2 regions of the Rhizobium sp. BK112 genome follow, and region 2 is predicted to be linked to the other one. Evidence: riboswitches for the same ligand, from Rfam matches in the RefSeq annotation. Region 2 holds a riboswitch; the other holds the start of a gene.
What was found. A riboswitch is a leader RNA that binds a small molecule or an ion and turns the genes downstream of it on or off. The one in region 2 is predicted to bind glycine.
Positions count from the first base shown of each region.

Region 1: linked by a shared signal. The riboswitch ahead of FHT75_RS29360 (D-amino acid dehydrogenase) and the one ahead of gcvT (glycine cleavage system aminomethyltransferase GcvT) in region 2 are both predicted to bind glycine.

Region 1 covers NZ_JACHYZ010000014.1:19,478-34,634, reverse strand. The annotation lists gene FHT75_RS29375 (aldehyde dehydrogenase family protein) at 1-893, shown strand, start outside; gene FHT75_RS29370 (iron-containing alcohol dehydrogenase) at 890-2,044, shown strand; gene FHT75_RS29365 (heme-binding protein) at 2,115-2,624, shown strand; glycine riboswitch at 2,784-2,873, shown strand; gene FHT75_RS29360 (D-amino acid dehydrogenase) at 3,006-4,244, shown strand; gene FHT75_RS36020 (hypothetical protein) at 4,537-4,857, opposite strand; gene FHT75_RS36015 (substrate-binding domain-containing protein) at 4,865-5,590, opposite strand; gene FHT75_RS29350 (hypothetical protein) at 5,732-5,929, opposite strand; gene FHT75_RS29345 (methyl-accepting chemotaxis protein) at 6,761-8,905, opposite strand; gene FHT75_RS29340 (amidase) at 8,950-10,257, opposite strand; gene FHT75_RS29335 (substrate-binding protein) at 10,276-11,460, opposite strand; gene FHT75_RS29330 (ABC transporter ATP-binding protein) at 11,498-12,196, opposite strand; gene FHT75_RS29325 (ATP-binding cassette domain-containing protein) at 12,196-12,906, opposite strand; gene FHT75_RS29320 (branched-chain amino acid ABC transporter permease) at 12,903-13,925, opposite strand; gene FHT75_RS29315 (branched-chain amino acid ABC transporter permease) at 13,922-14,770, opposite strand; gene FHT75_RS29310 (amidase) at 14,770-15,157, opposite strand, start outside.
Region 2 covers NZ_JACHYZ010000009.1:317,076-332,232, reverse strand. The annotation lists gene FHT75_RS24500 (RluA family pseudouridine synthase) at 1-329, opposite strand, end outside; gene crcB (fluoride efflux transporter CrcB) at 424-801, opposite strand; gene FHT75_RS24490 (hypothetical protein) at 923-1,189, shown strand; gene FHT75_RS24485 (copper chaperone PCu(A)C) at 1,268-2,293, opposite strand; gene FHT75_RS24480 (hypothetical protein) at 2,366-2,746, opposite strand; glycine riboswitch at 2,905-2,993, shown strand; glycine riboswitch at 2,997-3,078, shown strand; gene gcvT (glycine cleavage system aminomethyltransferase GcvT) at 3,155-4,291, shown strand; gene gcvH (glycine cleavage system protein GcvH) at 4,315-4,677, shown strand; gene gcvP (aminomethyl-transferring glycine dehydrogenase) at 4,677-7,541, shown strand; gene FHT75_RS24460 (DUF982 domain-containing protein) at 7,673-7,918, shown strand; gene FHT75_RS24455 (SDR family NAD(P)-dependent oxidoreductase) at 8,062-9,030, opposite strand; gene FHT75_RS24450 (TetR/AcrR family transcriptional regulator) at 9,125-9,748, shown strand; gene FHT75_RS24445 (GH25 family lysozyme) at 9,925-10,971, shown strand; gene FHT75_RS24440 (flagellar basal body protein) at 11,139-11,444, shown strand; gene sufA (Fe-S cluster assembly scaffold SufA) at 11,501-11,893, opposite strand; gene FHT75_RS24430 (SUF system Fe-S cluster assembly protein) at 11,990-12,370, opposite strand; gene FHT75_RS24425 (cysteine desulfurase) at 12,383-13,624, opposite strand; gene sufD (Fe-S cluster assembly protein SufD) at 13,637-14,911, opposite strand; gene sufC (Fe-S cluster assembly ATPase SufC) at 14,936-15,157, opposite strand, start outside.

The DNA.
Region 1 (15,157 bases), on a different contig from region 2:
AGCGGCTGGTACAGGCCTTCGTCGAGGCCGGCGTGCCGGAGGATGTATTCCAGAACGTGTTCCTCGATCACGAAACGACCTCGGCGCTGATTGCCGCCGGCAGCTTCAATTTCGTCAACTTCACCGGATCGGTCGAAGGCGGGCGTTCGATGGAGCGTGCCGCCGCCGGCACCTTCACCGGCCTCGGTCTTGAACTCGGCGGCAAGGATCCGGGTTACGTAATGGAGGACGCCGATCTCGAGGCGGCCGTCGATACGCTGATGGACGGCGCGACCTATAATTCCGGCCAGTGCTGCTGCGGCATCGAGCGCGTCTATGTGCACGAATCCCTCTATGACGCCTTTGTCGAGAAGTCGGTCGCCTGGGTGTCGAACTACAAGCTCGGCAATCCGCTCGATCCCGAGACTTCGCTCGGCCCAATGGCCAACAAGCGTTTCGCCAAGGTGGTGCGCGAGCAGATCGCCGATGCGGTCTCCAAGGGCGCCAAGGCGCTTGTCGACCCGAAGCTCTTTCCGCAGGATGACGGCGGCGCCTATCTCGCGCCGCAGATCCTCGTTGATGTCGACCATTCCTTGGCCTTCATGCGTGAAGAGACGTTCGGTCCGGCGGTCGGCATCATGAAGGTGAAGAACGACGAGGAAGCGCTTGCCCTGATGAACGACAGCCGCTACGGGCTGACCGCCTCGCTCTGGACGAGGGATGCCGAACGGGCAGCGCGGCTCGGCCGCGAGATCGAAACCGGCACCGTCTTCATGAACCGCGCGGACTATCTCGATCCGGCGCTCTGCTGGACCGGCGTCAAGGAGACCGGCCGCGGCGGCTCGCTGTCGATCATCGGCTTCCAGAATCTGACGCGTCCGAAATCCTACCACCTGAAGAAAGTCACAGCATGAGCAGCAGCAACATCACCGCAAACTGGAGCTATCCGACATCGGTCAAGCTCGGCCGGGGCCGCATCAAGGAGTTGCCCGACGCCTGCAAGAGCCTCGGCATGAAAAAGCCGCTGCTCGTCACCGATCGCGGCCTCGCATCGATGGCGATCACCAAGAATGCGCTCGACATTCTGGAGGACGCCGGTCTTGGCCGGGCGATCTTCGCCGAGGTCGATCCGAACCCGAACGAGAAGAACCTCGATGCCGGTGTCAGGGCGTTCCGAGACGGCGGTCATGACGGCGTCGTCGCCTTCGGCGGCGGCTCGGGCCTCGATCTCGGCAAGTGCGTCGCCTTCATGGTCGGCCAGACGCGGCCGGTGTGGGATTTCGAGGATATCGGCGACTGGTGGACGCGGGCGAGCCTCGAAGGCATCGCGCCGATCGTCGCCGTGCCGACGACGGCCGGCACCGGCTCGGAAGTCGGCCGCGCCAGCGTCATCACCAATTCCGAAACGCATGTGAAGAAGATCATCTTCCATCCGAAGTTCTTGCCCGGCGTTGTGATTTCCGATCCGGAGCTGACGGTCGGCATGCCGAAGATCATCACGGCCGGCACCGGCATGGATGCCTTCGCCCATTGCCTGGAGGCCTATTCCTCGCCCTTCTATCATCCGATGTCGGCCGGCATCGCGCTGGAAGGCATGCGGCTTGTCAAGGAGTTCCTGCCGCGCGCCTATAAGGAAGGCACCGATCTCGAAGCCCGCGCCAACATGATGGCAGCCGCCGCCATGGGCGCGGTCGCTTTCCAGAAAGGGCTCGGCGCCATTCATGCGCTGTCGCATCCGATCGGCGCGGTCTACAACACCCATCACGGCATGACCAATGCGGTTGTCATGCCGGCGGTGCTGCGCTTCAACCGCGCCGCGATCGAGGAGAAGATCGGCCGGGCTGCCGCCTATCTCGGCATTTCCGGCGGTTTCGACGGCTTCTACGACTATGTGCTGAAGCTTCGCTCCGACCTCGGCGTACCGGAAACTCTGACAGCAATGGGAATCGCCGCAGACCGCATCGACGAATTGTCGGCCATGGCAATCGAAGATCCGAGCGCCGGCGGCAACCCTGTTGTGATGACCCTCGAAAATACCAAGGCGCTGTTCAAGGACTGCTTCTGAACCAGATACGGCTTCCCCAACTGGCCCGGAAAAAACAGGTCTTTTCCGGGCCCTTTTTTAAGTTCGAACAATGACTTTCCTGACAGTCCTACCAGGGCAGGGCGATACGGCGCTCCTGGACCAGGCGGACGGAAAAACTGAGGATTTCCAAGGCATGTTGACAATTAAGCGGCTGGCGCTTGCGGATGCCAAACTGCTCATCGAAGGCGCCGCTATCAGAGCAAAGGATATCGGCGTCCCGATGTGCATTGCGGTCACTGATGAGTCCGGGCAACTGATCGCTTTCGAACGCATGGATGGTGGCAAGATAACAAGTGCGATCATCGCTCAAGACAAAGCCTACACGGCTGCTGGCGCCAAGCGCACGACTGAAAGCTACGGAACTGCCAGCCAGCCAGGTTCACCGGCCTATGGGATCAACTCGGCAATCGGTGGTCGATTGATGGTAGTTGCAGGCGGTCTGCCAGTCATTGTGGACGGCGAGGTTGTCGGTGCCATCGGACTTAGCTCAGGAACCCCGGCCCAGGATACTGAGTGTGCGCAAGCCGGCATCGAACACCTCCTAAAATGCCACAAGTGACTCACATTCCACCGATGCTGCGGTGAATAACCGACAGACGCAAACCGGTACCATCACCTGATTTCGCGGGACGAATGGCGAGGGTTGGCGACGTTGGTTTCCGCAAGACGAGATCTTTGCGGCAGGCAAGCTTCCTCGCAAGCTTCGGTGGCAAGATACTACGGTCGTGCAGGAGAGATGGCGCGTTGCGCCACGCCGAAGGAGCAACCCCCCAGGAAACTCTCAGGTAAAGAAGACTGCAGGCTCGATTACAATCTGGAGAGAGGCACGGCGTGTGTCCACCGAAGGGGACCCTCAGGAGAGGGAGAAGCTCTCAGGTAAAAAGACAGATGGGGGCTATGGGACTGGCAAACGTTCCCGAACCAATGTTGGAGAGAATACGTGCCCCACATCGTCGTTTTGGGCGCTGGAATTACCGGCGTCACCACCGCTTATGCCCTGTCCCGCCGCGGATTTGATGTCACTGTCATCGATCGGCATCGCTACCCCGCGATGGAAACCTCCTTCGCGAACGGGGGGCAACTGTCCGCGAGCAACGCTGAAGTCTGGAATCACTGGTCTACGGTTGCCAAAGGCATCAAGTGGATGCTGAAGAGCGATGCTCCTTTGCTCCTCAACCCGACGCCCAGTTGGCACAAATATTCATGGATGGGGGAGTTTCTTGGCAACATTGGCAACTACCGATCAAATACGATAGAGACAACCCGATTGGCGATTGCGGCTCGCAAACATATGTTCGAGATCGCCGACGAAGAAGAGATTGAGTTCGACCTCGAGAAGCGCGGAATTCTGCACGTCTACTACGACAAAGCCAGCTTCGATCACGCCTCACAGGTAAATGCGATGTTGGTCCAAGCCGGGCTCGATCGCAAACCGGTGACGGCCAGTGAGATCCGGACGATTGAACCTGCGTTGGTGGGGGATTTTTTCGGGGGGTTCTTTACGCCCTCGGACTCGACAGGCGACATTCACAAATTCACCCGAGGCCTTGCGGCAGCCTGCGTCAAACGCGGTGTGAAATTCGTGTTTGATGCAAATGTCGATCGGCTCGTTTCGCAAGGCGGCGTGAAGGTCATCTGGAAACCGACGGGTTCGGAGGACGGGAAGCAAAGCATCATTGACGCAGATTCACTGGTGATATGTGCTGGTGTCGCTAGCCGGCGTTTTGCCGATATGCTCGGTGACCGCATCAACGTCTACCCGGTAAAGGGATATTCGATCACCGTCCATCTCGATGATCGCGAGAGCCAGAGCGGCGCGCCCTGGACGAGCCTGCTCGACGATCGCGCAAAGATCGTCACGAGCCGTCTCGGGGTCGATCGGTTCCGCGTGGCAGGAACAGCAGAATTCAATGGCGTGAACCGTGATATCCGGCAGGACCGCATCAATCCATTGACCGAATGGGTGAGAACGCTGTTTCCCAAAGTTGCGACGTCACGCGTCGTTCCGTGGGCGGGTCTGCGTCCAATGATGCCGAACATGATGCCGAGGGTCAGGTCAGGAAGCAGGCCGGGGGTGTTTTATAATACCGGTCATGGCCACCTTGGTTGGACGCTTTCAGCGGCCACCGCGGAGTTGGTAGCCGAAATGATCCTGAAACATAAGACAAAAGTCGCATGACATCGAATAGGAGAGGTGGGTGGCGACCTTTCCGAGCGTCCGCAAGATGCATGGGCCAAGGGTGATTGTCTTTCACCTCGAGATCCTCGGCCCTATCGTAGAGGCTGCTCGGCATGTTCTGGATGCAGATGGGCATCAGAACCGGTTTGGTGGCTGCGGAAGTCATGGGAGGCGGCTCCTCGGATTTAGGGCGAGCGGGGACACAGCAGCCCAACGTGGAATGATGGCATCGCGGACAGACGATCCGGGGCAGCGCTGCGACGGAACGATTGTCCACAAACAGGCGAAGCCGTCATGGCTTGCCGCAAAGGGTCTTGCGCTCGGATTCCGTCAGGCTGCTGGGCATCCAGAATTTCTCGTTGAGATCATCGCGAAAGTTCGCTTTCGCCTTCGCGATGTCCCAGCCGTCAGGTTCATAGACGTAGCGCTTATGGAGTGCCTTGCCCTCAAGGAGGGCAACAGCGGCGCGTACAGCGGCGGCTCCTTGCTCGGGACCGTACTCGGTCGCGACAGCATCGACCCCGCTATCGATCCATTGCTTGAGAAAGCCGTTATTCGCTTCACCAGTGATCGGCGAATTTTGGCGCCGTACTTTTGGAACACATCGATGCATGCCCGGCTCATGTCGGCTCCAGATGACCAGATGCCGTCAACCGCCGGATTTTCGAGATAGAATGTCTCACAAACCTTGTGGCCGTAGTCGTAACTCCAAAGACCGGCGTCTTCGGCGACGATCTTGATATCGTTCCCTTTATCGCCTCGAGCAAACCCTTATACCGATTGATGTCTTCCGGGCGGGTCGGAAGACCACGCAAGACCCAGATATTGCCTTTTCCACCCAGTTCTTTCGCCAGGAAGTCGCCCGAGACCTTCCCGAAATTCTCCCCGCCACCCTGGATGTCGACCGTGAACTTGTCGGTCTCGGTTAGGCCGGTGTGCACGATCACCGGAATTCCGGCGGCGACGGCCTTTTCAATACCGGCATCGGCGGAAGTGGGCGACACCGGGGTCACGATGATGGCATCGACCTTCTGTGCGATCAGTTCCTCGATATCGGAGATCTGTTTGGCCTGGCTAAGATTGGCGTCAAGAAGCACGAATTGCGAGATACGTGGGTCGGCTTTCACGACCGCCTGCGCTTCCGCCGCCATCTGCGTTGCCCAGGTATTGGCATTCACGCCAAAATGGCTCATGCCGATTTTCCAGGGGCTCGCCTTCTTGAATTGATCGGCCGGAACAGTTTGCTCGTCGCCAGGGCGGGCAACGACACCGGACATCAAGTCGACGTCTTCGGCGTACGCGACATGACCGAGAAATAATACCGTCGAGCAGAACAAACACCGCAATATGTGGCTTCGGATGGTGAATATGCGCTTTCTGTGTCCCGTGATTAGGTAATGGTCAGACGGCGGGCGCCGCATAAGGTGATTCAGGATTGCCGAAATTGCTGAGAAGGCTTCTTGCGATGCCCTGTCGAGGGATTTTGGCTATTCAGTTTTCTTCGTTGCGGTCTCTGTCTGATAGGCCAGAATTGCCGCTTGGGTCCGTTCGGCCTGCTGCAAGAGATTGACCAAGATCTCGCCGGCGCGGAGATACCGGTCAGCTTCTGACTCCGGGCTTCCATCGGATGGGCTGACATGCGCACCAACCCTCCGCTCCCTGGGGAAATGAACGATTTCGGCCATGACTGAGCTTTCCTTCTTCCGCCGACCAAAACGCAGCCGGGCAAAAATGTGCCCTCAAAACGTCTTATTGAAATAGTTATTCATAGAGAATGAATATTAGATTAACCCTGTTTTGAGCTCTGTCAGCGCCGCGTCTCGACGTTGGCGGGTTGCAAGCTCCGAACTTTGGGGAGGACTAAAACAGGGATGGGTCCGCAGTCGGCGCTAGCGACGGGCCAAATGAAGTCGGGTGCTGGCATCCGCGTGAGTGGTGAATCTTGCGCCGGCAATTCGAACGAGCGAGATCTTTCGCCGCCTTGGAGTAATCTTAAATTCGCCAGCGCAAGGGCGCTGCGGTCATCTCAGCAAAAATGCGGCAAATCGGAAAGGTTGCCCCGGGTCGCTGCGCACATCCCACGATAAAGGTTGCAGCGCTTCACTGGCGTACCTTTGCCAGCGCCTCCGTTGCCGCTTTTGCCTCCAATGTGAGAAGTGCGGTCTCCAGGCTCTTCTCGATCTTATTTGCGGTGGTTCCTTCAAGCAAAGCGATTTCGGCGATGGTCCTGCATTGAGAAACCCATCGCAGGCACATCATTCCGAGTGGCGAAAGCATCCGCGTTTCCATGACAAAATCTCCAATTGCGTGTTATGTTATATCCGCAGCAACCATTAAGCTTCATTATGGAACTCATATCCGCAAGCTCAGCAAAAGATGGCCAATAAAGGATCTTGCAAACGATAGCGGCACCACGCGCAAATAGCCGGCTGTCCTGCCTCCGCCCAATAACGGGAAAGTTCCTTTGTCGTCGCGCCACATCGAACGAGTGTGGCGATGGTCGAGGCCAATTTTGACTACGCAACCGCACAGCTCAATCGCTCAGTAATCGTGGGACTTTCCTCGTCACGCAGACGGAATTGGTAAAGAAGCTTGCGAAGATCTTCTGCTTCTACGGCGACGGATTTCACGATGTGGTTTGTCGCTTCGACCATTATGCCATTTTGCTGTGTAATTTTGTCGATCAATCCAACCGCGGCATTGGTTTCCTGAATACTCGCATTCTGGGCGTTCGCACCCTCTGCGATTGAATCAATATTCATGGCGATCGAGGACACGCTTCCCATAATTTCATTGAGCCGCTCCTGCGCCGCCTTAACGAGTTCCGCACCATGGACGACGTTTCTTCTTGACTCCGAGACGAGATTGCGGATTTCCAGCACCGACGACCCGGCCTTTTGAGCTAACTCGCGGACCTCGTGCGCGACAACTGCAAAGCCTTTTCCGCTTTCACCAGCCCGCGCCGCTTCCACACCAGCATTCAAAGCAAGAAGGTTTGTCTGAAACGCGATGCCCTCAATCATGTCAGCGATCGTCGAAATTTTCAGGGATGATTTTTCGATTTGGTTCATGGCATCAACAGCCTGGACGACAACCTCTCCGGACTTTTGGATCTGTTCGTTTGCGCGCTGTGCAGCTTGAGATACATCTGCGGCCAACTGGCTTCCATTGATTGCGACCGTCACGATTTCGTTGAGCGCGGCTGATGTCTCTTCTACCGACGCAGCCTGCTGTTCCGTGCGCTTCGCAAGGTCATTGGTATCGGTCTGCAAATCCAGCATATCCTGGCTTATGAGCGTGGCTTTATCATTGGCCTCCTTCAAGGTCGCGCCAAGTCTTTCCATCGACAGGTTGAAATCAAGCCGGAGTTGATCCAGTTCCTGCTTGAACGGTTGCTGCAAGCGGACTGCGAGATCGCCTTCCGCGACCTTGCGCAGGCCGAGCGCGAGCGCCTGCACGGCATACCGTGTCGTCTCTGCATCCTCTTGTTTTTCTGCCTGGATTGTCCGCTGCTGTTCGGCCGCAAGCGTGCGCGCCTCGCCGGCCTCGTGCTCCGCTGCGAGCTTCTTCTGAGCGTTTTCCCGGAAGATTTTCAGGGCTCGGGCCATTTCGCCGATCTCATCTTTTCTATGTGCCCCGGTGACGTCGATCGATAAGTCCCCACCCGCGAGCTTCATCATCAGTTGCGTCAGCGCCTGGATTGGGGTCTTGAGCGCAAAGATGAGCAGGATTCCTGCCGCCATACCGACGAGAAGAGCGGTGATCGACGCAACGATCGACAGTGTCTGCGCTTGTGCCTGAACGGCTGCGGCACCTTCCCGTTGCTGGTCTGCAAAACGAACGATGCTTTCCCAGGCCTTATTTATGTCCGCAGCGATGGCTCCATAGGACCGACGCCTGTCTTCAGCGACCCTGACCAGAGCGCTTGCCTGATGGTCGAAATCCCGCATCAGCACACTCGACTGCGTCACAAGTCCAGTGATGCCGGGCCTCAAAGCCGACAATGGCCGGTACTGCGAAAGGTAAAAGCCCGCACCTTTGATTCTGCCTTGGAACTTCTGCAAACTTGCGTCATCTGGCTGCGCAAGAAAGTCAGCGGCTGATAGACGTAATTCGAGAAGTGCGCCCTCCATTTTCTGGCTCAGTTGAGCGGTTTTCTTCACATCGGTGGGACTTGTCTCGCCGATCATCGTAACCTGGCCCAACATATTGGCCCTGATTTGGAGGAGCGTCCTCAATCCGTCGATAATCGTGCGACGCGCACTTTCTTCACCAAGCTGCAACACCCAAAGCTGGTAAATCTTGGCCTGCATGAAGATGGTGATGGTTCTGGCTTCACGCAGATCGGCCATCTCTTGCGGCAGAGAGGCGAGCATCATGTTCTTTTCGAGCTGGAGAATTTGTTCTCCAAGCAACCGCTTCACCGCATCGCGATTGACATGATCGGATTTTTCGAGAAATCCCGCCATTTTTTCATAGGTCTGCTTATAGCCACCGAGCGTGACGATACCGGCATTCGTCCCGTGCAGACGATCGTTCAACATGGATCCCGCGACGGCATTGACGACGGCGAGCGAAATCATGCCCAGGAGCAGCGGCATGACAATCAGGACGATTTTGGTCTGAATTCGACCTTTTTCCAAGAGATTGCCAAAGGCCATATTCTTTTCCTAACAAAAGTATTGGCTCGCGCCTTTTGGAACCGCTAGATCAGGCGTTGTTCGAGCGACGTCGCAAAATCGAGCATGGTGGCTTCGTATCCGCGGCGACCGACGATCTGCAGGCTCGGCGGCGGCATCGCAGATTGCTTCTTCATCGGCATTGTCAGGGCTGGGTGACCTGTATGATTGAACAGGCAGGTCTGGCGGACCAATGCGAGCGTGAAATCGAGTTCCTCACCTGACACGCACAATTTGGCCGCGTCCTTGCGCGGATGCAGGACCGATAATGTGGGCGTCAAAATGAGATCGACGTCGTCAAGAATGTGATCGATCGAGCGGGTGAAGAAGGTACGTTGCTCGCAGGCACTGATATAGCTGCCAACTTGCATTCTACCCGCGGCTTCGAACCATTCCTGGGCCATGATGGGGTAGTTCGAAATGTCCTTGCCGAAATGAGCCCGGTGATACGCTGCACCTTCCACGAAAAAGATGCGCCCATGCATCTCCAGTATCTCATCCAGATGCGGAAGCTGAATTTCCCTGACGGTTGTTCCGGTCCGGGCAAGACGATCCAATACAGCGGCGAAATCATCGGCAATGACGCAATCTGCGTCACTTATCCAGCGCCGATCGAAACCGACGGATCGTACATAGCCAATTTTGGTGCCTCTTTCGGAAAGTGCGTTCCACATGAGACGCACGTCTTCCACGGTCGTTGCCATAGGACCGATATGATCAAGCGACGGAACCAGAGGATAGACGCCGTCTTTCGACCAGGCGCCAAAACTCGGCTTCAGTCCGACCGTCCCGCAACAGGCCGATGGAATCCGGACCGATCCTCCCGTATCTGTTCCGATAGCTCCAAGGCAGTAGCCGGCGGCAAGTGCTGCCGCCGAGCCGCCGCTCGATCCCCCAACAGTCAGCGCCGGGTCGCGTGGATGGGTGACTTCTACGGTCCGGACGCCAAAAGCCCCCGGATCGGAAACCGAAACGCCGAGAATGATGGCGCCTGCATCCCGCACACGCTTGACCACCGGCGCATCGCTAGTGGGAATATATCCTGCCCGGAACGGAAGGCCGGCCGAACAAGGAATGCCGGTCGTATCGCAGTTTTCCTTGATTACGACCGGCATACCAGCCAGAGGCGGTAATGGTCCGCCAGCCTCCAACCGCCTGTCTAACGTCCGTGCAGTGTCCAGCGCTTCCATAGCCGTCACGAAGCGAACGGCACCGATCACGGAATTACTCTCGGTGATACGCGCCAGGAACTGCGACGTCAGTTCCTCAAAGCTGACATCGCGACGACTAAGAGCGACGCTTGCCGTCGCCATGCTAGAAAGCGGAGTATTCATGGCATCTCCGCCCGATGCTCAAAGACTGCACTGGGCAATTTCCGGATCGATCTGGCCGTAGTTCTTGACAATGTCCCACTGGCCCTTGTCGTTTCCGCGTGCAAGCAGACTATTCGACCGCATGACGTTGTTCGCCGCAAAGTTCACCTTACCCTGGGGGGCATCGAACTCCACCTCGCGGAAGGCAGCCCTGATGGCTTCCGTCTCCGTCGTCCCGGCCTTCTCGACGGCAGCCTTGTAGAGATAGACTGCGTCGTAGGCAGCCTCGCCGATCGCGTTGATAGGCTTGTCTGCACCGAACATGTCGGCATAAGCCTTCTTGAATGCGGTGTTTCGTTCGCTTTCGAGACCCATAAAATAAGCCTGGTTCGAGAGCGCTCCGGCCGTCAATTCCGGGTGGAAGAAGGAAAAGGTTTCGTCCAGACCATTGGAAAACAGCTGCTGCTTAAAGCCGAAGCTCTTGTACTGCTTCAGGCAAGTGATCAGATCGTTGCCGGCAACCATGATCCAGACGAAATCCGGGTTTGCCGCCTTCAGCCGGTCAAAGACCGGGCCGAAATCCTGCGTACCGAACGGCAGGAATTCCGCGCCAAGCACCTTGCCGCCCTTCGCCTCGAGCGCGACCTGGACTTCCTCGGCGCTCTTGCGCGGCCAGACGTAATCCGAGCCGATGATGTAGGTCGTCTTTCCTTCGTTGGCGGTCAACCATTCGACAGACGGCACGATCTGCTGGTTCGGCACCTGGCCGGTCGAGAAGAAATAGGGCTCGCAGACGCCTCCCTCGTAATAAGTCGTGTACATCAAAAGTTTCTTCGCAGGCGTCGTGACGCTACGCGCGGCGACATGGGTCAGGCTCGCGATCAAGCCGATGATGGCATCGACCTCGTCGTCGTTGACGAGTTTTCTTGCCTTGTCGATAGCACCGCGGGTCGTTGTCTGGTCGTCCTCCACGGTGACATCGATCTGGCGTCCGGCAATACCACCGGCATTGTTGATCTCAGCGATCGCAAGGTTGAAGCAGTTGAGCTGGGTTTCGCCGAGGATGGTTTCCAAACCCGTCAAGCCTGACAGGAAACCGAGCTTGATCGGTCCCTCCTGCGCGCGCAGGATGCTCGGCAAGCCCAGAGACATCGAGGCGACCGCGGCTGCGCCCGCACCAAAGGTCTTCAGCGTCGCGCGGCGTGTAATCAATCTTGAAGTCATGTCATTCCCCTTTCGTTGTTGTTGATTTATTCCGGCTTCAGACGGACAGGTACCGCTGAAGAAGTTCCTCACTCTCAAGTTCGGCGGGATGGCCGCCGTAGACGATTTCTCCCTTGACCATGATTACGAAGCGATCGGCCGCAGCCTTCACGAGCTCGAGGTTTTGCTCGACCATCAGGACGGATATCCTTCGGGTTTTGACGAGCTCCTTTAGGAAGAGCCCGATGTCCTGAACGATGTTGGGCTGGATGCCTTCCGAGGGCTCATCGAGCAGCAAGACCCTCGGATCGCCGCAAATGCCCCTCGAAATGGCCAGCTGCTGTTTCTGACCTCCGGACATGGTGCCGGCGAGCTGCCGACGTCGTTCGGCAAGGATTGGAAAGCGCTCGAACACAAAGTCCGGTATTGCGGCAGCAGCAGCGGTATTCGCTCTCAGTCCCATACGGAGATTTTCCTCGACGGTAAGTTTGTCGAAGATGCCGCGACCCTGTGGGATATAGCCGATACCGCTTCTTGCGATATGATACGTCGGCATTCCGGTAATGGCGCGATCCTTCAGGTGAACATCGCCTCCTGTTGCCGGAACCAGGTTCATGATCGTTTTCATCAGCGTCGTCTTACCTACGCCGTTGCGTCCGAGCAGGGCCACGACTTCGCCTTCGCCGACGTCGAGATCGATGCCGTTCAGGATCTGCGCCGAGCCGTAGGCCGATTTGAGTGCTTTAACCTTCAACATCAGTGTCGCCCCAGATAGACGTCGCGAACTGTCTCATTGCTTTCGATTTCCTCGAAGGATCCGGACGCAATCAGTGCACCATGGTGAAGAACGATGGTGCGAGCATTCAGCTCTCGCACGAACGCCATGTCGTGCTCGATCACAATGACCGTGACCTCGCCGCGCAACTGTCTTAGGAACCGGGCGGTGTCGCGGGTCTCATCGACCGAAAGGCCAGCCGTCGGTTCGTCGAGAAGCAGCACCTTCGGCTTCATGGCCAATGCCATGCCGATCTCGAGCCATTGCTTGCGGCCATGCGGAAGGTTGGCGCCGCGAACATCTCGTTCCGCCGTCAGGTGTATCTTGTCGATGAGCGCCTCGCGCTCGTCCTTATGCATCGTACGTCCGCCGGCCAGCATCAGGTTTTCCGCAACGGTCAGGCTTTCGAAGACGCTAGGCACCTGAAACTTGCGGGCAATGCCGAGATTGGCGATCCTTTCCGGTGACAGGCCGTTGATCACTTTGTCTCCGAACAGGATCCTACCCTCACTGACCGGAAGCGTTCCGCAGATCATGTTGAGAAGCGTGCTCTTGCCTGCACCGTTCGGCCCGATCGCACAGATCAACTCGCCGGGTGCAAATGCTTCGGAGAAGCCATCGATCGCCGTGAATATGCCGAAGCGCTTTCTGACGTTTTCGAGTGTAAGGATAGGGATCGGCGAGGCACTCATCGGGAAGCTCCCTCATTTTTCCAACGTTTTACCTGATCGAGAAAGAAAGCTGGAATACCCTTCGGAAATACGAGAACGAGCAGGATGAAGAAGGCGCCGATCGCTAGCGGCCATGCCGCGACGCTGATGGAACTGATCTTCTGCTGAAGTTGCCAGACGACGAACGTGCCGATCACCGCGCCCGTCAGCGTCCCGCTGCCGCCAACGGCGACCCAGATGATCACCTCGGTCGACAGCAGAAGCGCGATCTGGTCCGGCGCAACGAAGCCGGTGCAGCTTGCGTAAAGGGCGCCTGCGAGACCCGCCATCGCGGCAGAGCCGACGAATGTGAAAAGTAAGATGCGCTGCGTCGGATAGCCGAGCGTCCTGACTTTCGTCTCGTTGTCCTGGATTGCCGTCAGAAGCAGTCCGAGACGGCCGTGCATGAGCCGCAATGCGACGAGCAGGCTGACGGCAAGAACGCCAAATGCCAGATAAAAGGAAGCGAGGGTGCCGGAGAAATCAAAGATGAAGATCGACAGGGGCGGAACGCCGATAAGCCCGGAGTCACCTCCTGTCATGCTCGACCAGCCGATCGCGATTTGGTTAGCAATCAGCGTTAGGGCCAGCGTCACGATCGTGAAGTAGGCGCCGCGGACGCCACCATAGAGAATGAAATAGCCGACGCAGAGCGCGACCAGCATAGCAAGGCCGACGCCGAACAGCAGGCCCACCAAGCTGTTCCATTGCGGATCGAGGCCGAACCGGATCGAGGCGATTGCCATGCCGTATGCACCGAGCCCGAAGAAAGTGGCATGGCCGAAGCTCAGGATGCCGGTTCGGCCCCAAAAAATGTCGAGGCTCAGGGCGAACAGACCAAGCAGCATAATGTCGCGATATGTCGATAGCGTAAAGCTCTTGACGAAGAGGGGAAGAATGACGAGGATCGCCAGCATGATGAGCGCGATGATCGTCGAAGGGCGGTAAGCCCTGATCGTGCGGCTTACCATGGCAACGCCTGTCGGTTGATTGATACTCATGCGGGCAGCACCCCATTTGGACGGAAACGCAGGATGACAATTGCCAGCACCAGCACGAGGGCTTGGGCGACGGTGGTGGGTATCTGGTAGGAAAGCGCTGTCTCAAGACCGCCGATGAAGCTGCTTCCAGCTGCAACGCCGGCCACACTGCCCGCACCTCCGACCAGAACCACGAAGAAGGAGCGTGCCAGGTAGTTAACGCCCATATAGGCAGTCACCGCCGTCATCGGGGCGATAAGGACGCCTGCCAGAGCGGCCATTGCAGCACCGGACGCAAATGCCCGCGCGTTGACCTTCTCGACATTGACACCCATCACGGCTGCCATCTCACCGCTCTGGATCGCCGCTCTGACATTGAGCCCGAAGTTGGTCGTCTTGAACACGACGATTGTGGCGATGAAAACGGTCAGGACGAAACCGATCAGGAATAACCGATAGGCCGGATAGGTCGCGCCAAAAATATCGATCGCACCTTCGAAGGGACCGGTGACCCGCTGGGGGGCTGCCCCAAACGTCAGGACCAGAAGCTGCTGAATGATCAGACTGAGACCCCAGGTTACGAGGATCGCATGCAGCGGGCTGGCATAGACGCGGGCGATCAACACCCGCTCGATCACAAGCCCGATGCAATATCCGACGACCGGCCCGACAAAAAGAGCTAGCCAGAAACTGCCGCCCACCGCCTCGACTGCCACGAGCGTGAATGCACCGATTGTGACGAATTCGCCATGCGCGAGGTTGATCACGTTCATCAGTCCGAAGATGATGGCAAGCCCCATGGATACGATGAGAAGAATACCGACCAGGGTCATCATGTTGAGCAGGAAGGGAATCGCGGTTTGCATCAGGCGTTCCCCCCGAATGCGACTGGCCACTTCGCTGGAGATATGGGGAACCTTGCCGGGAACATCTTCTCATAGGTCATGGCTGCACTGAGAACCGCGCTGTCGGCTCCACGCGCGCCGATGATCTGCAGACCAATTGGCAAGCCATCCTGCGTCAGTCCGCAGGGTACGGAGCAAGCAGGCTGCTGACTAAGATTGATCGGAAAGCTGAATGAAGACCACTCAACCCAGCTTCCCAGCCCGCTTCCTGGCGGAACATCGTAACCCGCTTCAAACGGTAAGATGGGAACTGTTGGCGATATAATGAAGTCGAAGTCGACAAGAAGCGCATCCATCGCTGCGCCGTATCGACTGCGCTGGACCTCCGCCGCCATTCGCTCCACGCCG
Region 2 (15,157 bases):
GGCGGCTTGTTGAGCACGATCACCTTGTCGTCCTCGTGCAGCACCATGCGCGACAGCAGTTCGAAATCGGTCGAATGCTTGAGATCCTTGCCGGCGATCGGTCCGGATTTCAGCTTCGCATCGACATCGAGCGGCGGCACGCGCACCGTCTGGCCGGGCTGCACGCGTGCATCCGATTTGACACGCCCGCCATCGACGCGCACCTGGCCGGAGCGCAGGAGCTTCTGCAGCGGGCCGAAGCCGAGCCCTGGAAAGTGCACCTTGAACCAGCGATCGAGCCGCATGCCGGCTTCGTCGGGTTCAACCTTGATATGTTCTATGCCAGCCATGAAAAATCTTTCGGAAATTGCTGCGCGGGCCGAGCCGGCGTTCTTGCCGCAGCCTTTAGAGCATTTTCACGCAAAACGGAAACCGGAAAAGAAATCAGGCCAAAGCGCGCATGACGGCAAGACCCGCGATGACGGCTGCCATCGAAAGCCCGACGCTCGCAACGATATAGATGCCGCCGGCCACGGCCTCGCCACGCTCGAACAATGAGATCGCATCCAGCGAGAAAGCGGAGAAGGTGGTGAAGCCGCCAAGGAAGCCGGTGATCAGCAACAGGCGCAGTTCCACCGAGGCGTTGAACTTCCGCGCGATCAGCTCGGCGAAGACGCCGATGACGAAGCAGCCGACGACATTGACGGCGAGCGTGCCCCAGGGAAAGCCTGGCCCCATGAGTCTCAGCGCCCACTGGCCGACATAATATCTGAGGAGGGAACCGATGGCGCCGCCGACGGCGACGAGAAGAGCCTGGATCATGAGCCGGATTTACCGCGTTGCGAAAGTGATTCTAACCGAACCCCTATGAATTCTTACCATTTTGTAAAATGCCAATGATTTTCTTATGATGGCGCCAAGATCATGCCGATACGGTGATGGCATGACCCAGTTGCTGTCGATATCGGCCAACACCGCCGCCGTTGCCTTCGAATCGCTGCGCATCCCGCAGCGTGTCGCGACGAGCACGGCGGCGCGCGATGCACGGCGCCTTGCCGACCGGCAGTTGAAGGCCGATAGCACCGACGAGGTCGACGAGCCTTCCAGCATCATCCAGTCGACGGAGGTGGCGCTCGACCTGATGGCCAAAGGCAATCGCCAACCGCAGGCAGGCCTGAAACAGGCGCTGCGATCCTACGAAGATTTCTGAGGCATCCGCCTTCCCCGAACGAAAAGCCCGCGGCTGCAATCGCAACCGCGGGCTTTTCTGTCTTCACAATCGTGGTCCTTACTTGCCCTGGGCCGACAATACCTGCAACACCAGATCGACCTTGCCGGCCTTTTCGAAGGTCAGCGTCACCGGCACCGTGTCGCCCTGCTTGAACGGCGTCTTCACCTTCTGGAACATCAGATGCAGGTTGCCGGGCTCGAGCTTGACCGTCTCGCCGGCAGCGATGGCGATGCCGTCCTTCAGCTGGCGCATCCGCATGACATTGTCCTTGGTCTCCATCTCGTGGATCTGAACCTCGCCTGATGCAGGCGAGCTCACCGACACCAGTCGATCATCCGTCTGGCCGTTGTTCTTCACCGTAAAGAAACCGCCGCCGACCGGCTGGCCGGGCAGCATCGCCTTGGCGAAGCCGCCGGAGATTTCGAGATCGCCGGCCTTGACCGTTTCGCCGGCGGGCGCCGCAGCACCCAAGCCCGCCATACCGGACATGTCCATGCTGGTTTTACCGGTCATGTCCATGCCGGCCATGTCGTCATGATCGTGGCCGTGACCTTCGCCGGCGACGACCTTCAGGAGCGGCGCCGGGCTTTTCAGCCCATGCGCGTCGTCGCCCTCCTTCGCCACCTGATCCCAGGCCGCGACGGTATCGCCACACATCTGCGTCACCGGAAAGGCGAGCGAGGTGCCGGCTTCGACGCCCGAAACCTTACCTTGGATCACGAAGGTGTCATAGAAATCGTCGGAGAGATTGCCGTTCTTCCAGCGGATCTCGATCGCGCCTGATTTCACCTTGTCGCCGTGATTGTCGTAGGTCTTCTGATAATCGCCCTTGATCACCTCGACCTCCCAGCCGGCCTTCGGCTGCGGCTTGGCGAAGACGAAACCTTCCGGCAGCTTGACCCGCACTTCCGTGGTCGCCTTGCCGTCGCAGCCGTGCGGCAGCTGCAATGTGGCGAGAATGGTGCTGTCCTGCTTTGCCTGCTTGTCGAGGAAGGTCACATGCGCCTCGGCGCCGGCAAAAGCGGTGGCGGAAAGAATGGCGGCAAGCCCGAATGTCTTGCCAATTTTTTTGAAAGTTTTCATCGGATATCTCCTCGCCGGCCGCGGACTTCTCTCAAGTGGGCCGGCATTACTGATCATGGTTACGATAACAGATCAGGCGAGGATGGGGGGCGCGCGGGAATTCGCCCGGCTGACGGCGCCTGCGCCGACAACGACAGAGATTTCGACCGGCGCGTTGATCAGCGAGCCGAGCTTGCGCTCGAGCCAGGAGCCCGCATCCGGCGTCGGCAGGATGACCGAGGCCGACAGCCGGCAAGCTTCACAATTCGGTTTGAAGGTAAGGGTCTTGCCGTCGGCGTCCTTTATGGTGACGCAGAGCGAAGCGAAGGTGCCGTCGGGCAGCACATAGGCCGCGGCATCGTAGCCCTCGGCGGCGGCAGCCTGCGGCGCCTGATGGGCAAGGCCGAGCAAAACCAAGCTCAATGCGCAAAGCATGCGCAGGAAGAGCGTCGCTTTCAGTCCGGTCTGCCGCATGAGATCCCCTTCAACAGCATGTCGCGATAGCCGGTTTCCCCGCCGAATGCAAAAGCAGATTTGCCGCAGATTAGGGCTTGGTTGGAATAAGACGACAAAAATTTGCCCGGTCACGACATTTGCCCCTTGCCAAGCGCTGCACCCGCCGGATAATTGCGCCAACCTTGTTGGGAGAATCCGGTGCTTTCGCCACCGGTGCCGAAGGAGCAACCGCCCCGGAAACTCTCAGGCAAAAGGACCAGCAAGGGGCAGACGGAACTCTGGAGAGAAGCGTTCTCGAAACGCTCGCCGAAGGGATAACAATCTCAGGCACTCAGGACAGAGGGGGCTCAGGAGAGAAGTGCGCAACCGCGCCTTCAGATTTGAGCCCGCGCCTTCCTGAGAAGGCGCAAACCCCGGAGGCGTCTTTTGGACGATACTGCTGCCCTGAAGAAAACCCCGCTGCATGCCCTGCATCTTTCGCTCGGCGCCCGCATGGTGCCGTTCGCTGGCTATGACATGCCGGTGCAATATCCTGCAGGTGTCATGAAGGAACATCTTCATACCCGCACCGAAGCCGGCCTCTTCGACGTCTCCCATATGGGCCAGGTGATCGTGAAGGCGAAATCGGGCAGCTACGAAGATGCCGCGCTGGCGCTCGAAAGCCTGGTACCGGTTGACATACTGGGCCTTGCCGAAGGCCGTCAGCGCTATGGCTTCTTCACCGACGACACCGGCTGCATTCTCGACGACCTGATGATCACCCATCTCGACGATCATCTTTTCGTCGTCGTCAACGCGTCGTGCGAGGAAGCCGACCTCGCCCATCTGCAGACCCATATCGGCGACCAATGCGATATCACCCTTCTCAATCGTGCTCTGATCGCGCTGCAGGGACCGCGTGCCGTCGAGGTTCTCGCCGAGCTCTGGGCCGACGTCGCGGCGATGAAATTCATGGATGTGCGCCACTGCCGCCTGCACGACGTTTCCTGTCTTGTCTCGCGCTCCGGCTATAGCGGCGAGGACGGCTTTGAAATCTCGATCCCATCAGACAAGGCCGAGGATGTCACCATGCGGTTGCTCGAACATCCCGACGTCCAGGCAATCGGGCTTGGTGCCCGCGATTCGCTGCGGCTGGAAGCCGGCCTCTGCCTCTACGGCAATGATATCGACACGACCACCTCACCGGTCGAGGCGGCGCTGGAATGGGCCATGCAGAAGGCAAGGCGCGGCGGTGGTGCACGCGCCGGCGGCTTCCCCGGCTCCGGCCGCATCCTTTCCGAACTCGAAAACGGCGCCGCGCGGCGCCGCGTCGGCCTGAAGCCGGAAGGCAAGGCCCCGGTGCGCGGCCATGCCAAGCTCTATGCCGATGCCGAGGGCAAGGTCGAAATCGGCGAAGTCACCTCGGGCGGCTTCGGCCCCAGCGTCGAGGGCCCCGTCGCCATGGGCTACGTGCCGATCTCTCATGCTGCGGCGGGCACACTCGTCTACGCCGAGGTGCGCGGCAAATATCTGCCGATCACCGTCAGCGCCCTGCCCTTCGTCACACCGACCTACAAACGCTAAACCTTTTCCAGAGAGGACGAACAATGCTGAAATTTACCGAAGAACACGAATGGCTGAAGATCGAAGGCGGCGTTGCGACGGTCGGCATCACCAACTATGCCGTCGATCAGCTCGGCGACCTGGTTTTCGTCGAACTGCCGGAAGTCGGCGCGACCTTCTCCAAGAACGGCAATGCCGCGACCGTTGAATCCGTCAAGGCTGCTTCCGACGTCTATTGTCCGCTTGATGGTGAGATCACCGAGGTCAATCCGGCCATCGTTGCCGATCCGTCGCTGGTCAATTCCGATCCTCAGGGAGCCGGCTGGTTCTTCAAGCTGAAGCTTGCAAATCCTGCGGACGCCGATGGCCTGCTCGATGAGGCGGCCTACAAGGAGCTCACTGCGTAATGACGACGCCGACGGAATTCCAGTTTACCGACTATCAGCCCTACGATTTCGCCAATCGCCGCCATATCGGCCCCTCGCCGGCTGAGATGACCGACATGCTGAAGGTGATCGGCTATAACAGCCTCGACGGCCTGATCGACGCGACACTGCCGCCCTCGATCCGCCAGAAGGCGCCGCTCGTCTGGGGCGCGCCGATGACCGAGCGTGAGGCGCTCGACAAGTTGCGCGAGACCGCCAACAAGAACAAGGTGCTGGTCTCGCTGATCGGCCAGGGTTACTACGGTACGATCACGCCGCCCGTCATCCAGCGCAACATCCTGGAAAACCCGGCCTGGTATACGGCCTATACGCCTTACCAGCCGGAGATCAGCCAGGGCCGCCTGGAAGCGCTGCTCAACTACCAGACGATGATCTGCGACTTGACCGGCCTCGACGTCGCCAACGCCTCGCTGCTCGACGAGGCGACCGCCGCCGCCGAAGGCATGGCGATCGCCGAGCGCGTCGCCAAGTCGAAGGCAAAAGCCTTCTTCGTCGATGCAGACTGCCATCCGCAGACCATCGCCCTCATCCGCACCCGCGCCGAGCCGCTCGGCTGGAGCGTCATCGTCGGCAATCCCTTCACCGATCTCGACCCCGTCGATGTCTTCGGGGCGATCTTCCAGTATCCCGGCACGCATGGTCACGTGCATGATTTTACCGGCCTGATCGCCCGCCTGCACCAGACCGGCGCCATCGCTATCGTCGCCGCCGATATCCTGGCGCTGACGCTGCTGAAGTCGCCCGGCGAAATGGGCGCCGATATCGCCATCGGTTCCTCGCAGCGCTTCGGCGTCCCGGTCGGCTACGGCGGCCCGCATGCAGCCTATATGTCGGTCAAGGATGCCATCAAGCGCTCCATGCCCGGCCGTCTCGTCGGCGTCTCCGTCGATGCCCGCGGCAATCGTGCCTATCGCCTGTCGCTGCAGACCCGCGAGCAGCATATCCGCCGCGAGAAGGCGACGTCGAATATCTGCACCGCCCAGGTGCTGCTCGCCGTCATGGCCTCGATGTATGCCGTCTTCCACGGCCCGAAGGGCATCAAGGCGATCGCCCAGCAGGTGCACCAGAAAGCCGTGCTGATGGCCAAGGGCCTGGAAAAGCTCGGCTATAAGGTGGAACCCGACACCTTCTTCGACACGATCACCGTCGACGTCGGCCATATGCAGGGCCTCATCCTGCGCGCCGCCGTTGCCGAAGGCGTCAATCTGCGCAAGGTCGGCGAAACCCGGATCGGCATGAGCCTCGACGAGCGCACCCGCCCTGCCACGCTCGAAGCCGTGTGGCGCGCCTTCGGCGGCAATTTCACTATCGCCGATTTCGAGCCTTCCTACCGCTTGCCGAAGGGCCTGCTTCGGACCAGCGACTACCTCACCCATCCGATCTTCCACATGAACCGCGCCGAAAGCGAGATGACGCGTTACATCCGCCGGCTCTCCGACCGGGATCTGGCGCTCGACCGCTCGATGATCCCGCTCGGCTCCTGCACGATGAAGCTCAATGCGACGGCGGAAATGCTGCCGATCACCTGGCCGGAATTTTCCGATATCCATCCTTTTGTGCCGGCCGACCAGGCGCTCGGTTACCGCGAGATGATCGACGACCTGATCGAAAAGCTCTGCGCCGTCACCGGCTACGACGCCTTCTCGATGCAGCCGAATTCCGGCGCGCAGGGCGAATATGCCGGCCTGCTGACGATCCGCAACTATCATATCGCCAATGGCGACGGCCATCGTGACGTCTGCCTGATCCCGACCTCGGCGCATGGCACCAACCCGGCCTCGGCCCAGATGGTCGGCATGAAGGTGGTCGTCGTCAAGGTGCGCGAGAATGGCGATATCGATCTCGACGATTTCCGCGCCAAGGCTGAGCAGCATGCGGCAAATCTCTCCTGCTGCATGATCACCTATCCCTCGACGCACGGCGTCTTCGAGGAAACCGTCAGGGAAATCTGCGATCTGGTGCATGAGCATGGCGGCCAGGTCTATCTCGACGGCGCCAACATGAACGCCATGGTCGGCCTGTCCCGCCCCGGTGACATCGGCTCCGACGTCAGCCACCTGAACCTGCACAAGACCTTCTGCATTCCGCATGGCGGCGGCGGACCCGGCATGGGCCCGATCGGAGTCAAGGCGCATCTGGCCCCCTACCTGCCCGGCCATCCCGAAACCGACGGCCGCTCGGGCGCGGTCTCGGCCGCCGCCTTCGGCTCCGCCTCGATCCTGCCGATCTCCTGGAGCTATTGCCTGATGATGGGCGGCGAAGGCCTGACCCAGGCGACCAAGGTGGCGATCCTCAACGCCAACTATATCGCCACCCGGCTGAAGGGCGCCTATGACGTGCTCTACAAGTCGAAGACCGGCCGGGTCGCGCATGAATGCATCATCGACACACGCCCGCTGGTCGATAGCTCAGGCGTCACCGTCGACGATGTCGCCAAGCGCCTGATCGACTGCGGCTTCCACGCGCCGACCATGAGCTGGCCGGTCGCCGGCACGCTGATGATCGAGCCGACGGAAAGCGAGACCAAGGCCGAGCTCGACCGTTTCTGCGAGGCGATGCTGGCGATCCGCGAGGAAGCCCGCGCCATCGAGGATGGCCGCATGGACAAGACCAACAACCCGCTGAAGAACGCCCCGCACACGGTCGAAGACCTCGTCGGCGAATGGGACCGTCCCTACAGCCGGGAACAGGCCTGCTTCCCGCCCGGCGCCTTCCGCGTCGACAAATATTGGTCCCCGGTCAACCGCGTCGACAACGTCTATGGCGACCGCAACCTGATCTGCACCTGCCCGCCGGTGGAAAGCTACGCAGAGGCAGCCGAATAACGGTCACACCTGACGCCGTAGCGAAAGCCGAGCAATCCAAGCCCCTTCCATCATGGGAGGGGCTTTCCTCATTCTGATAGAAATGTGCGAAGGAAGGTCATTCCATGCCCCAGGATCAAAGCGAAGCAAGAATGCAGGCGCCATGGTCGAAACCTGTGCTCGTCGCCCTCGAAGAGTCCGGCAAATACACGAGCATCGATACCACCCAGGCCGCCTCCTGGGCGATGATCGAGGATTGGCCGACCGAGGACGGTGCCGCACTCGACCAGGCGCTGCTGATCTGCGCCGACGTCATCAAGGGCAAGCGCACCGGCGAGGACGCACGCAAAGCATTCATCGCCGCCGCGGTCGAAGCTGGCCTCGATATCAAGACCTGAACGGCGGAGACACGACGCCCCGCGTAGGTTCAACGTAAGAGAAGCGGACCGGTTTGCAGCCGATCCAGCTTCAATACCTCGGCAGGGGCACCCGTTCCCGGTTCCCCTGCTCTCCGTCAGTACCAAAATGTGCGGTTTGCCGCTTAGAAGCGCTCGCCGACCATGTCCTCGCTCTTGGCCCACAATGCCTTGGCCGTCGCGGGATCGAGCGCGTAGCTGCGCACGCCTTCGGAAATCGGGCTGATTTCCGCATCCGTTACTTCGGAGACGTGGCAATTTTCGCAATATCTGCCGCCGACCGCGTCTGCCGGAGCGACGAAACCTGCCCAGACTGAGGTCGCGGCACCTTGCGGGATCGTCTTCCGCTGGAAGGGCGGTTTGCCCTCGGCGGCAAGTGCTGCGTTGATCTCAGCCATCATGCCTTCGATCGCGCCGGCGCCGACATGACGGTCGAGCTCGGTCTGAATGCCGCCGGGATGCAGTGCCGTCGCACGGATACCACGCTTCTCGAGGCGCCGGTCGAGCTCCACCGCGAACAGGATATTTGCGGTTTTCGACTGGGCATAGGCCGCCCAGGGCTCATAGGTCTTGCTCTCGAAATTGAGGTCGTCGAGGCTGAAAGGAGCCATGCGATGGGCCGAGGACGCGACGATCACCACACGGCCGCCCGATTTGACGAGCGATGCGATGCGATTGACCAGCACAAAATGACCGAGATGATTGGTGCCGAACTGCGTTTCGAAACCATCGGCGGTGCGGCCGAAGGGAGCAGCCATCACGCCGGCATTGGCAATGACGACGTCGAAGGGGCGGCCATCCGCGATGAGCGCATCGGCGCAGGCCCGCACGCTTGCCAGAGAAGCAAGATCGAGCTCGACGATGTCAAGACTGCCGCCATTGGCTGCACCGGCGCGCACGACTTCCGTTGCCGCCCTTGCCTTTGCAAGGTCACGGGCCGTACCCACCACCTGCGCTCCATGGGCTGCCAGGACACGTGCGGTTTCCACGCCGAGACCGGCCGAAACACCCGTCACCAGAACACGCTTGCCCTTGAGATCGACGCCGGCGAGCACCTCATCGGTGGTCGATGTCGCGCCAAAAAGTCCACTCATGATTATCTCCTTGATCATGGCGCACCGCTCCGGGCTGGAGGACCATTGTCCGCCGGCCTCAAATGAAATAAAAGGAGGATGCCTCCAGATAAATATGGAGGGCGCCTCCGTTTATCAAGGGGACTTCTTGGAAATGGCTGAAAAAAGTGACGGACCCACCGTCCGAAAGCCGCGTGCGGATGCCGAACGCAACCGCCTTCTGCTGATGGAAACGGCAAAGACCGTCTTTGCCGACAAGGGTTCCAGCGCCAGCCTGGAAGAAATTGCCCGCATCGCCGGCGTCGGCATCGGCACACTTTATCGCCATTTCCCGACGCGCGATGCATTGGTTGCCGCCATCTACCGCAACGAGACGACGCAGCTTGCCGCTGCCGCCAAAAGCCTTGCCGAGACACATCCGCCTGTCGAAGCGCTTCGTCTGTGGCTGGTGCAGTTCGTCGATTATGTCGTAACGAAACACGGCATGTCGGAGGTGCTGGATTCTTTGGTCGGCGGCACCTCCGAGCTCTATGCCGATTCGGCCGACTTGATCATAGGCGCCGTCAATCTGCTGGTGGATCGCGCAGTCGCCACCGGCGAAATCCGCCTGGCGATGGACCCGCTCGATATCCTGCGCGCGCTGGCGGGCGGCGCAAGCATCAGCTGCGGCCCCGCCTGGCGGGAGGCGGCAAGACAACTCATCGATATTCTGATTGCGGGGATGAGAGCCAGTCGCTGAGAGGGAGCCAAGTCGCAGTGGTTAAAGGCCCCTCCCATAGGTTGGGAGCGGCTGGATGCTTCTGATGCACAAGGATCAAATTTAACCTTTCTTAGCAAGTCTCTGTTAGCAATTCATAAAGGCGGCTTCCATCAACATGGATCATCGTCGATCCCTTGTTTTGCGTGCAGGTTCTTATGCGTCCATCGGCTGTGCCAGCAATCCTCCTCGCCGCCCTGATTCTCTCGGGATGCTCCGCAAGTTCTGGCGCCGAAGATGTGCTCACCCCTGTACCGTCGCGCGAAACGACCAATGCCATTACCCAGCCGAGCGGCCCGATACCGGCTGCAGCCGTGGGCGATCCTGCTCCGCAGGCAAGCCCGCCGCAGGAGGCATTGAGCTGGACGGGGCAGGTTCCGGAGCCGCAGGCGCTCGTCCCCGCAGACAGGCCGGTCGGCATGCCGATGCCGACGGAAAAACCGGTCGCCATGCTGATGCCGAGCAATCCCGCGGGCAATGCGATTCCCGATCTCGGCGCGAGGCCGCCCTCACGCGGCCAAATTTACGGCCACCGGTTCCGCGATGCCAAGCCGATCAACTTCGGTTCCACCTCGCCGAGAAAGCTTGCCGTGCACGGCGTCGACGTGTCGCGCTGGCAGGGCGAGATCGATTGGGAGACGCTGCGCAGGCAAGGCGCGAACTTCGTCTACATCAAGGCGACAGACGGTGGCGATCACCTCGATCCGATGTTCAAGAAGAACTGGCGCCGGGCCAAGGAAGCCGGGCTGAAACACGGCGCCTATCACTTCTTCTATTGGTGCCGGACAGCCGGCGAGCAGGCCGACTGGTTCATCCGCAACGTACCGAAGGAAGCCAACGCTCTTCCGCCTGTGATCGACGTCGAATGGAACGGCGAATCGAGCTGCAAGAGGCGCATCTCGCCTGAACGTGTCCGGGAAAAGATGCAGGTCTTCATGGACAAGCTGGAGCGCCATTACGGCCAGCGTCCAATCATCTACACCGCGCCGGACTTCTACCGGGATAACCTGAAGGGCCAAATGCTCGACTATCCCTTCTGGCTGCGCTCGGTGGCCGCTCACCCCTCCAAGGTCTATCCGGGCCGCAAGTGGCTCTTCTGGCAGTATTCCGGCTCCGGCCTTTCCGATGGCGTCGACGGCAAGATCGACCTGAACGTCTTCAACGGCAATGAAAGCGACTGGCACGACTGGGTGGCGTCGCGATAGCCAAGCTGTCCATGATTTCCGCGCCTTTCCAACATCGTTCCGTGTCAATCCGGAACAGATGAATGGCAAGACGCACTCAGCTGTAGGTCTTTGCTAACGCAACGCCTTCAGCATTCTCTAAATCCTGGCGTGTACAAGAATTTCATCCAGTTCTGGGGAAACGGCTGATGAGCATATCGGGCATGACGAGCACTGCTCTTTCGGGAATGCGGGCGCAGACGACGCGGGTCGGCGCGATTGCCAACAACATCGCAAACAGCAGCACGCCGGACTATGCCAGGCTGAACACCAGCCTCACCTCCGTTGAAGCAGGCGGTGTCCAGGCCGTCGTCAGCCCGACGGCGTCGGATGTCGATCCCGCCACCGAATTGACCGGCCTTGTTGAAGCCGAGCAGAGCTACAAGGCAAACGCCGTGGTCTTCGAGACCGGCGCCGATATGTGGGAAATGCTGATGAGCATCAAGCGCGACTGAGCACGCCCGATTTCATGGAGTTGCTGGCGGAGAATTTTCCGTCGGCCTGAAGGCCATCAGGAATGCGCCGGCTCGGCCTGGCGCTGGGCGGCAAGGGCCGCGAGATCGGCAGGCTTCAGCTCGACGGATTCGCCGCAGCCACAGGCCGACGTCTGGTTCGGATTGGTGAAGGTGAAGCCCGAGCGCAGCGTCGTCGTCTCGAAGCCCATTTCGGTGCCGAGCAAATAAAGAGCCGCCGACGGCTCGACCCAGACTTTTGCACCATCGCGCTCGATCAGGTCGTCCTTGGCATTGGGCTCGGTCACCAGGTCGATGGTATATTCCATCCCGGCACAGCCGCCCTTCTTGATGCCGACGCGAATGCCTTTAGCGTCCGGTCCCGAGTTCTCGACGATCGACTTGACACGGGCCGCAGCCCCGTCCGTCATGCTCATGATTGCAAAGCCCATCGGCTCATTCTCCTTCCGCAACCGGGGTCAAGATCCGGCGCATCGTGACTCGAATGTAGTCGTCCGAGGTAAACGGATCAATACCACGGCACCGTATCAGTACCAGCCGACGGCGACCTGCGCCTCTTCGGACATGCGGTCCGGCGTCCACGGCGGATCGAAGGTCATTTCGACCTCGACGCCCGATACGCCCTCGACGGCGCCGACGGCGTTCTCGACCCAGCCTGGCATCTCGCCGGCCACCGGGCAGCCGGGCGCTGTCAGCGTCATCATGATCTTCACCATCCGGTCGTCTTCGATATCGATCTTGTAGATCAGACCGAGTTCGAAGATGTCGGCCGGAATTTCGGGATCGTAGACGGTCTTCAGGGCGCTGATGACGTCGTCACTCAGCCGCGCCAGTTCATCGGCCGGAATGCTGGAATGCACGATGCCTTCGCGCACGTCGATCTTCTGTTCGCTTTCGTCCAGGCTCATCACGGACACTCCTCAAGCAAAGAACTTGCGCGCATATTCCAGCGCATCGGCCAGGGTATCGACCTCGGCGCGGGTATTATACATGCCGAAGGATGCACGGCATGTGGATGTGACGCCGAAGCGTTTCAAGAGCGGCATGGCGCAATGCGTGCCGGCCCTGACCGCAACACCCTGCCGGTCGATCACCATCGAGACGTCATGGGCATGGATTCCGGCAAGCTCGAAAGAAAAGATACTCCCCTTATCCGGCGCCGTCCCGAAGACCCGCAGGGAATTGACCGATTTCAGCCGCTCGACAGCATAGGCCGCAAGATCGGCCTCGTGCCGGGCGATCGCCTCGCGGCCGACCTTCTCCATATAGTCGAGCGCGTAACCGAGCCCGATCGCCTGCACGATCGGCGGTGTGCCGGCCTCGAAGCGATGCGGCGGATCGTTATAGGTAACGACGTCCTCGGCGACTTCGAAGATCATCTCGCCGCCACCCTGGAACGGACGCATCTCCTGCAGCCGTTCCTTCTTGCCGTAAAGCACGCCGATGCCGGATGGGCCGTAGAGCTTGTGGCCGGTCATGACGTACCAGTCGCAATCGATATCCTGCACGTCGACCGGCAGATGCACGGCGCCCTGGCTGCCATCGATCAGCACCGGGATGCCGCGCTCATGCGCGATCCGGCAGACTTCCTTGACGGGAACGATCGTGCCGAGCGCATTCGACATGTGGGTGATGGCGACGAGCTTGGTGCGCTCCGTCAGGCTCTTTTCGAAATCCTCGATATGGAAGGCGCCCTCGTCGTCGACGGGCACCCAGACGAGTTTGGCGCCCTGCCGCTCGCGAATGAAGTGCCAGGGCACGATGTTGGAATGGTGCTCCATGATCGTGAGGACGATCTCGTCGCCTTCGCCAATCTTGGGCATGCCCCAGCCATAGGCGACGGTGTTGATCGCTTCCGTCGAATTCTTGGTGAAGACGATGTCATCAACCGAAGGCGCATTGAGGAAGCGGCGGACTTTTTCGCGCGCGGCCTCATAGGCGTCCGTCGCGGCATTCGAGAGATAGTGTAGGCCGCGATGCACATTGGCATATTCATGCGAATAGGCATGCGAGATGGCGTCGATCACCACCTGCGGCTTCTGTGCCGACGCGCCGTTATCGAGATAGACCAGCGGCTTGCCGTGCACCTTCTCCGCCAGGATCGGAAAATCCCGGCGGATGGCTTCGACGTCGTACTCAGTGGCCGGCACTATCTTGTCCATCGATATATCCGATCAGGCGTGCTTTTCGAGCCAGGTCGAAATCACGCTTTCCAGCGCCTCGACCAGGGCCTCGTCTTCCAGTTCCTCGACGATTTCGGCGACGAAGGCGTTGACCAGCATCGCCCGCGCCATCTTCTCCGGAATACCACGCGCCATCAGGTAATAGAGATGATTGGCGTCGATATCGGTCACCGTCGCGCCATGGCCGCACTGCACGTCGTCGGCAAAGATCTCAAGCTCGGGCTTGACCGAGAATTCGGCATCGTCGGACATCAGCAGCGTGTTGCAGGCCATCTTGGCATCGGTCTTCTGCGCATCGGGCGCCACCCGGATCATGCCCTGGAACACGCCCTTGGCGCGGTCGAAGACGACGTTGCGGATCACCTCGGTCGAACCGGTGTTCGGCACGTCGTGGCCGAGCACCATCGTCACGTCTGTATGGCTGTCAGCGCCCAGCAGGTTGATGCCGCGCAGCGTCAGATCGGCGCCCTCGCCCGTCACCTTGATATGCAGCTCCTGGCGCACCAGCTTGCCGCCGGCATTGATGACGAACAGCCGAAGCTTGGCGTCAGCGCCGAGATCGATGCGGATCTGCCCAAGATGCGTATCGTCGGCTCCCTGCTGCTGCAGGATGATCCAGGTCAGCTCCGTTCCCTCGCCGACCGTAATGTCGCTGACATGGGAGACCAGCGCCGCATCATTTGTCGCCGCAAGGTGACGCTCGATGACGGTCGCCTTGACGCCGGCGCCGAAGGCCACGGGAAGGCGCGTATGCGCTTGCCCGCCGGCATGGATGAACTGGATTTCGAGCGGAGCTTCAAGCTCGGTGCCGGCAGGCACGTCGACGACATAGCCGTCGCGCACGAAGCTGCCATTGATGCGGCCGACGGCGTCGTCGTTGCCGAGCGCATCGAGCCCGTTTGCGGCGGAGCCATCGAGCAGATGGCCGGAATAGGTCGAAATGCCAAGACCGTCGGCGGCAGCCTTCTGGTTGGAATGGCCCTGGATCACCGCCAGCACCGTGGCATCGACAACGAGCGGCTCCAAAGCTTCGGAGCCCGCATCACCCGCCTGTGGCGGAACGGTGCGCAGAAGATTCTTGAGGTCGGTATAATGCCAGGCCTCGATGCGGCGCGTCGGCAGGCCGGCCTTCTTCAGGTCGTCGAGAAGCCGGTCGCGCAGCGCCGTCACCGCGCCATTGCCGGGCAGCTCACCGATCTGCTGGTTGAAGGCCTCGATCAGTGCCGCTTCGGCCGCTGTCAGGCGGCTCGTCGTCTGCATGTTCATGGACGTCGTCCTTTCCACCCGAACTCAGGCCGCCGTGCCGATGATGTCGGCATAGCCATTGGCTTCCAGCTCATGCGCCAGCGTCTTGTCGCCCGACTTGATCACCTGGCCCTTATAGAGCACGTGGACGGTATCGGGCACGATATAGTCGAGCAGGCGCTGGTAATGGGTGATCACCACGACGGCGCGATCCGGCGAACGCAGCGCGTTGACGCCGTCGGCGACAATCTTCAGCGCGTCGATATC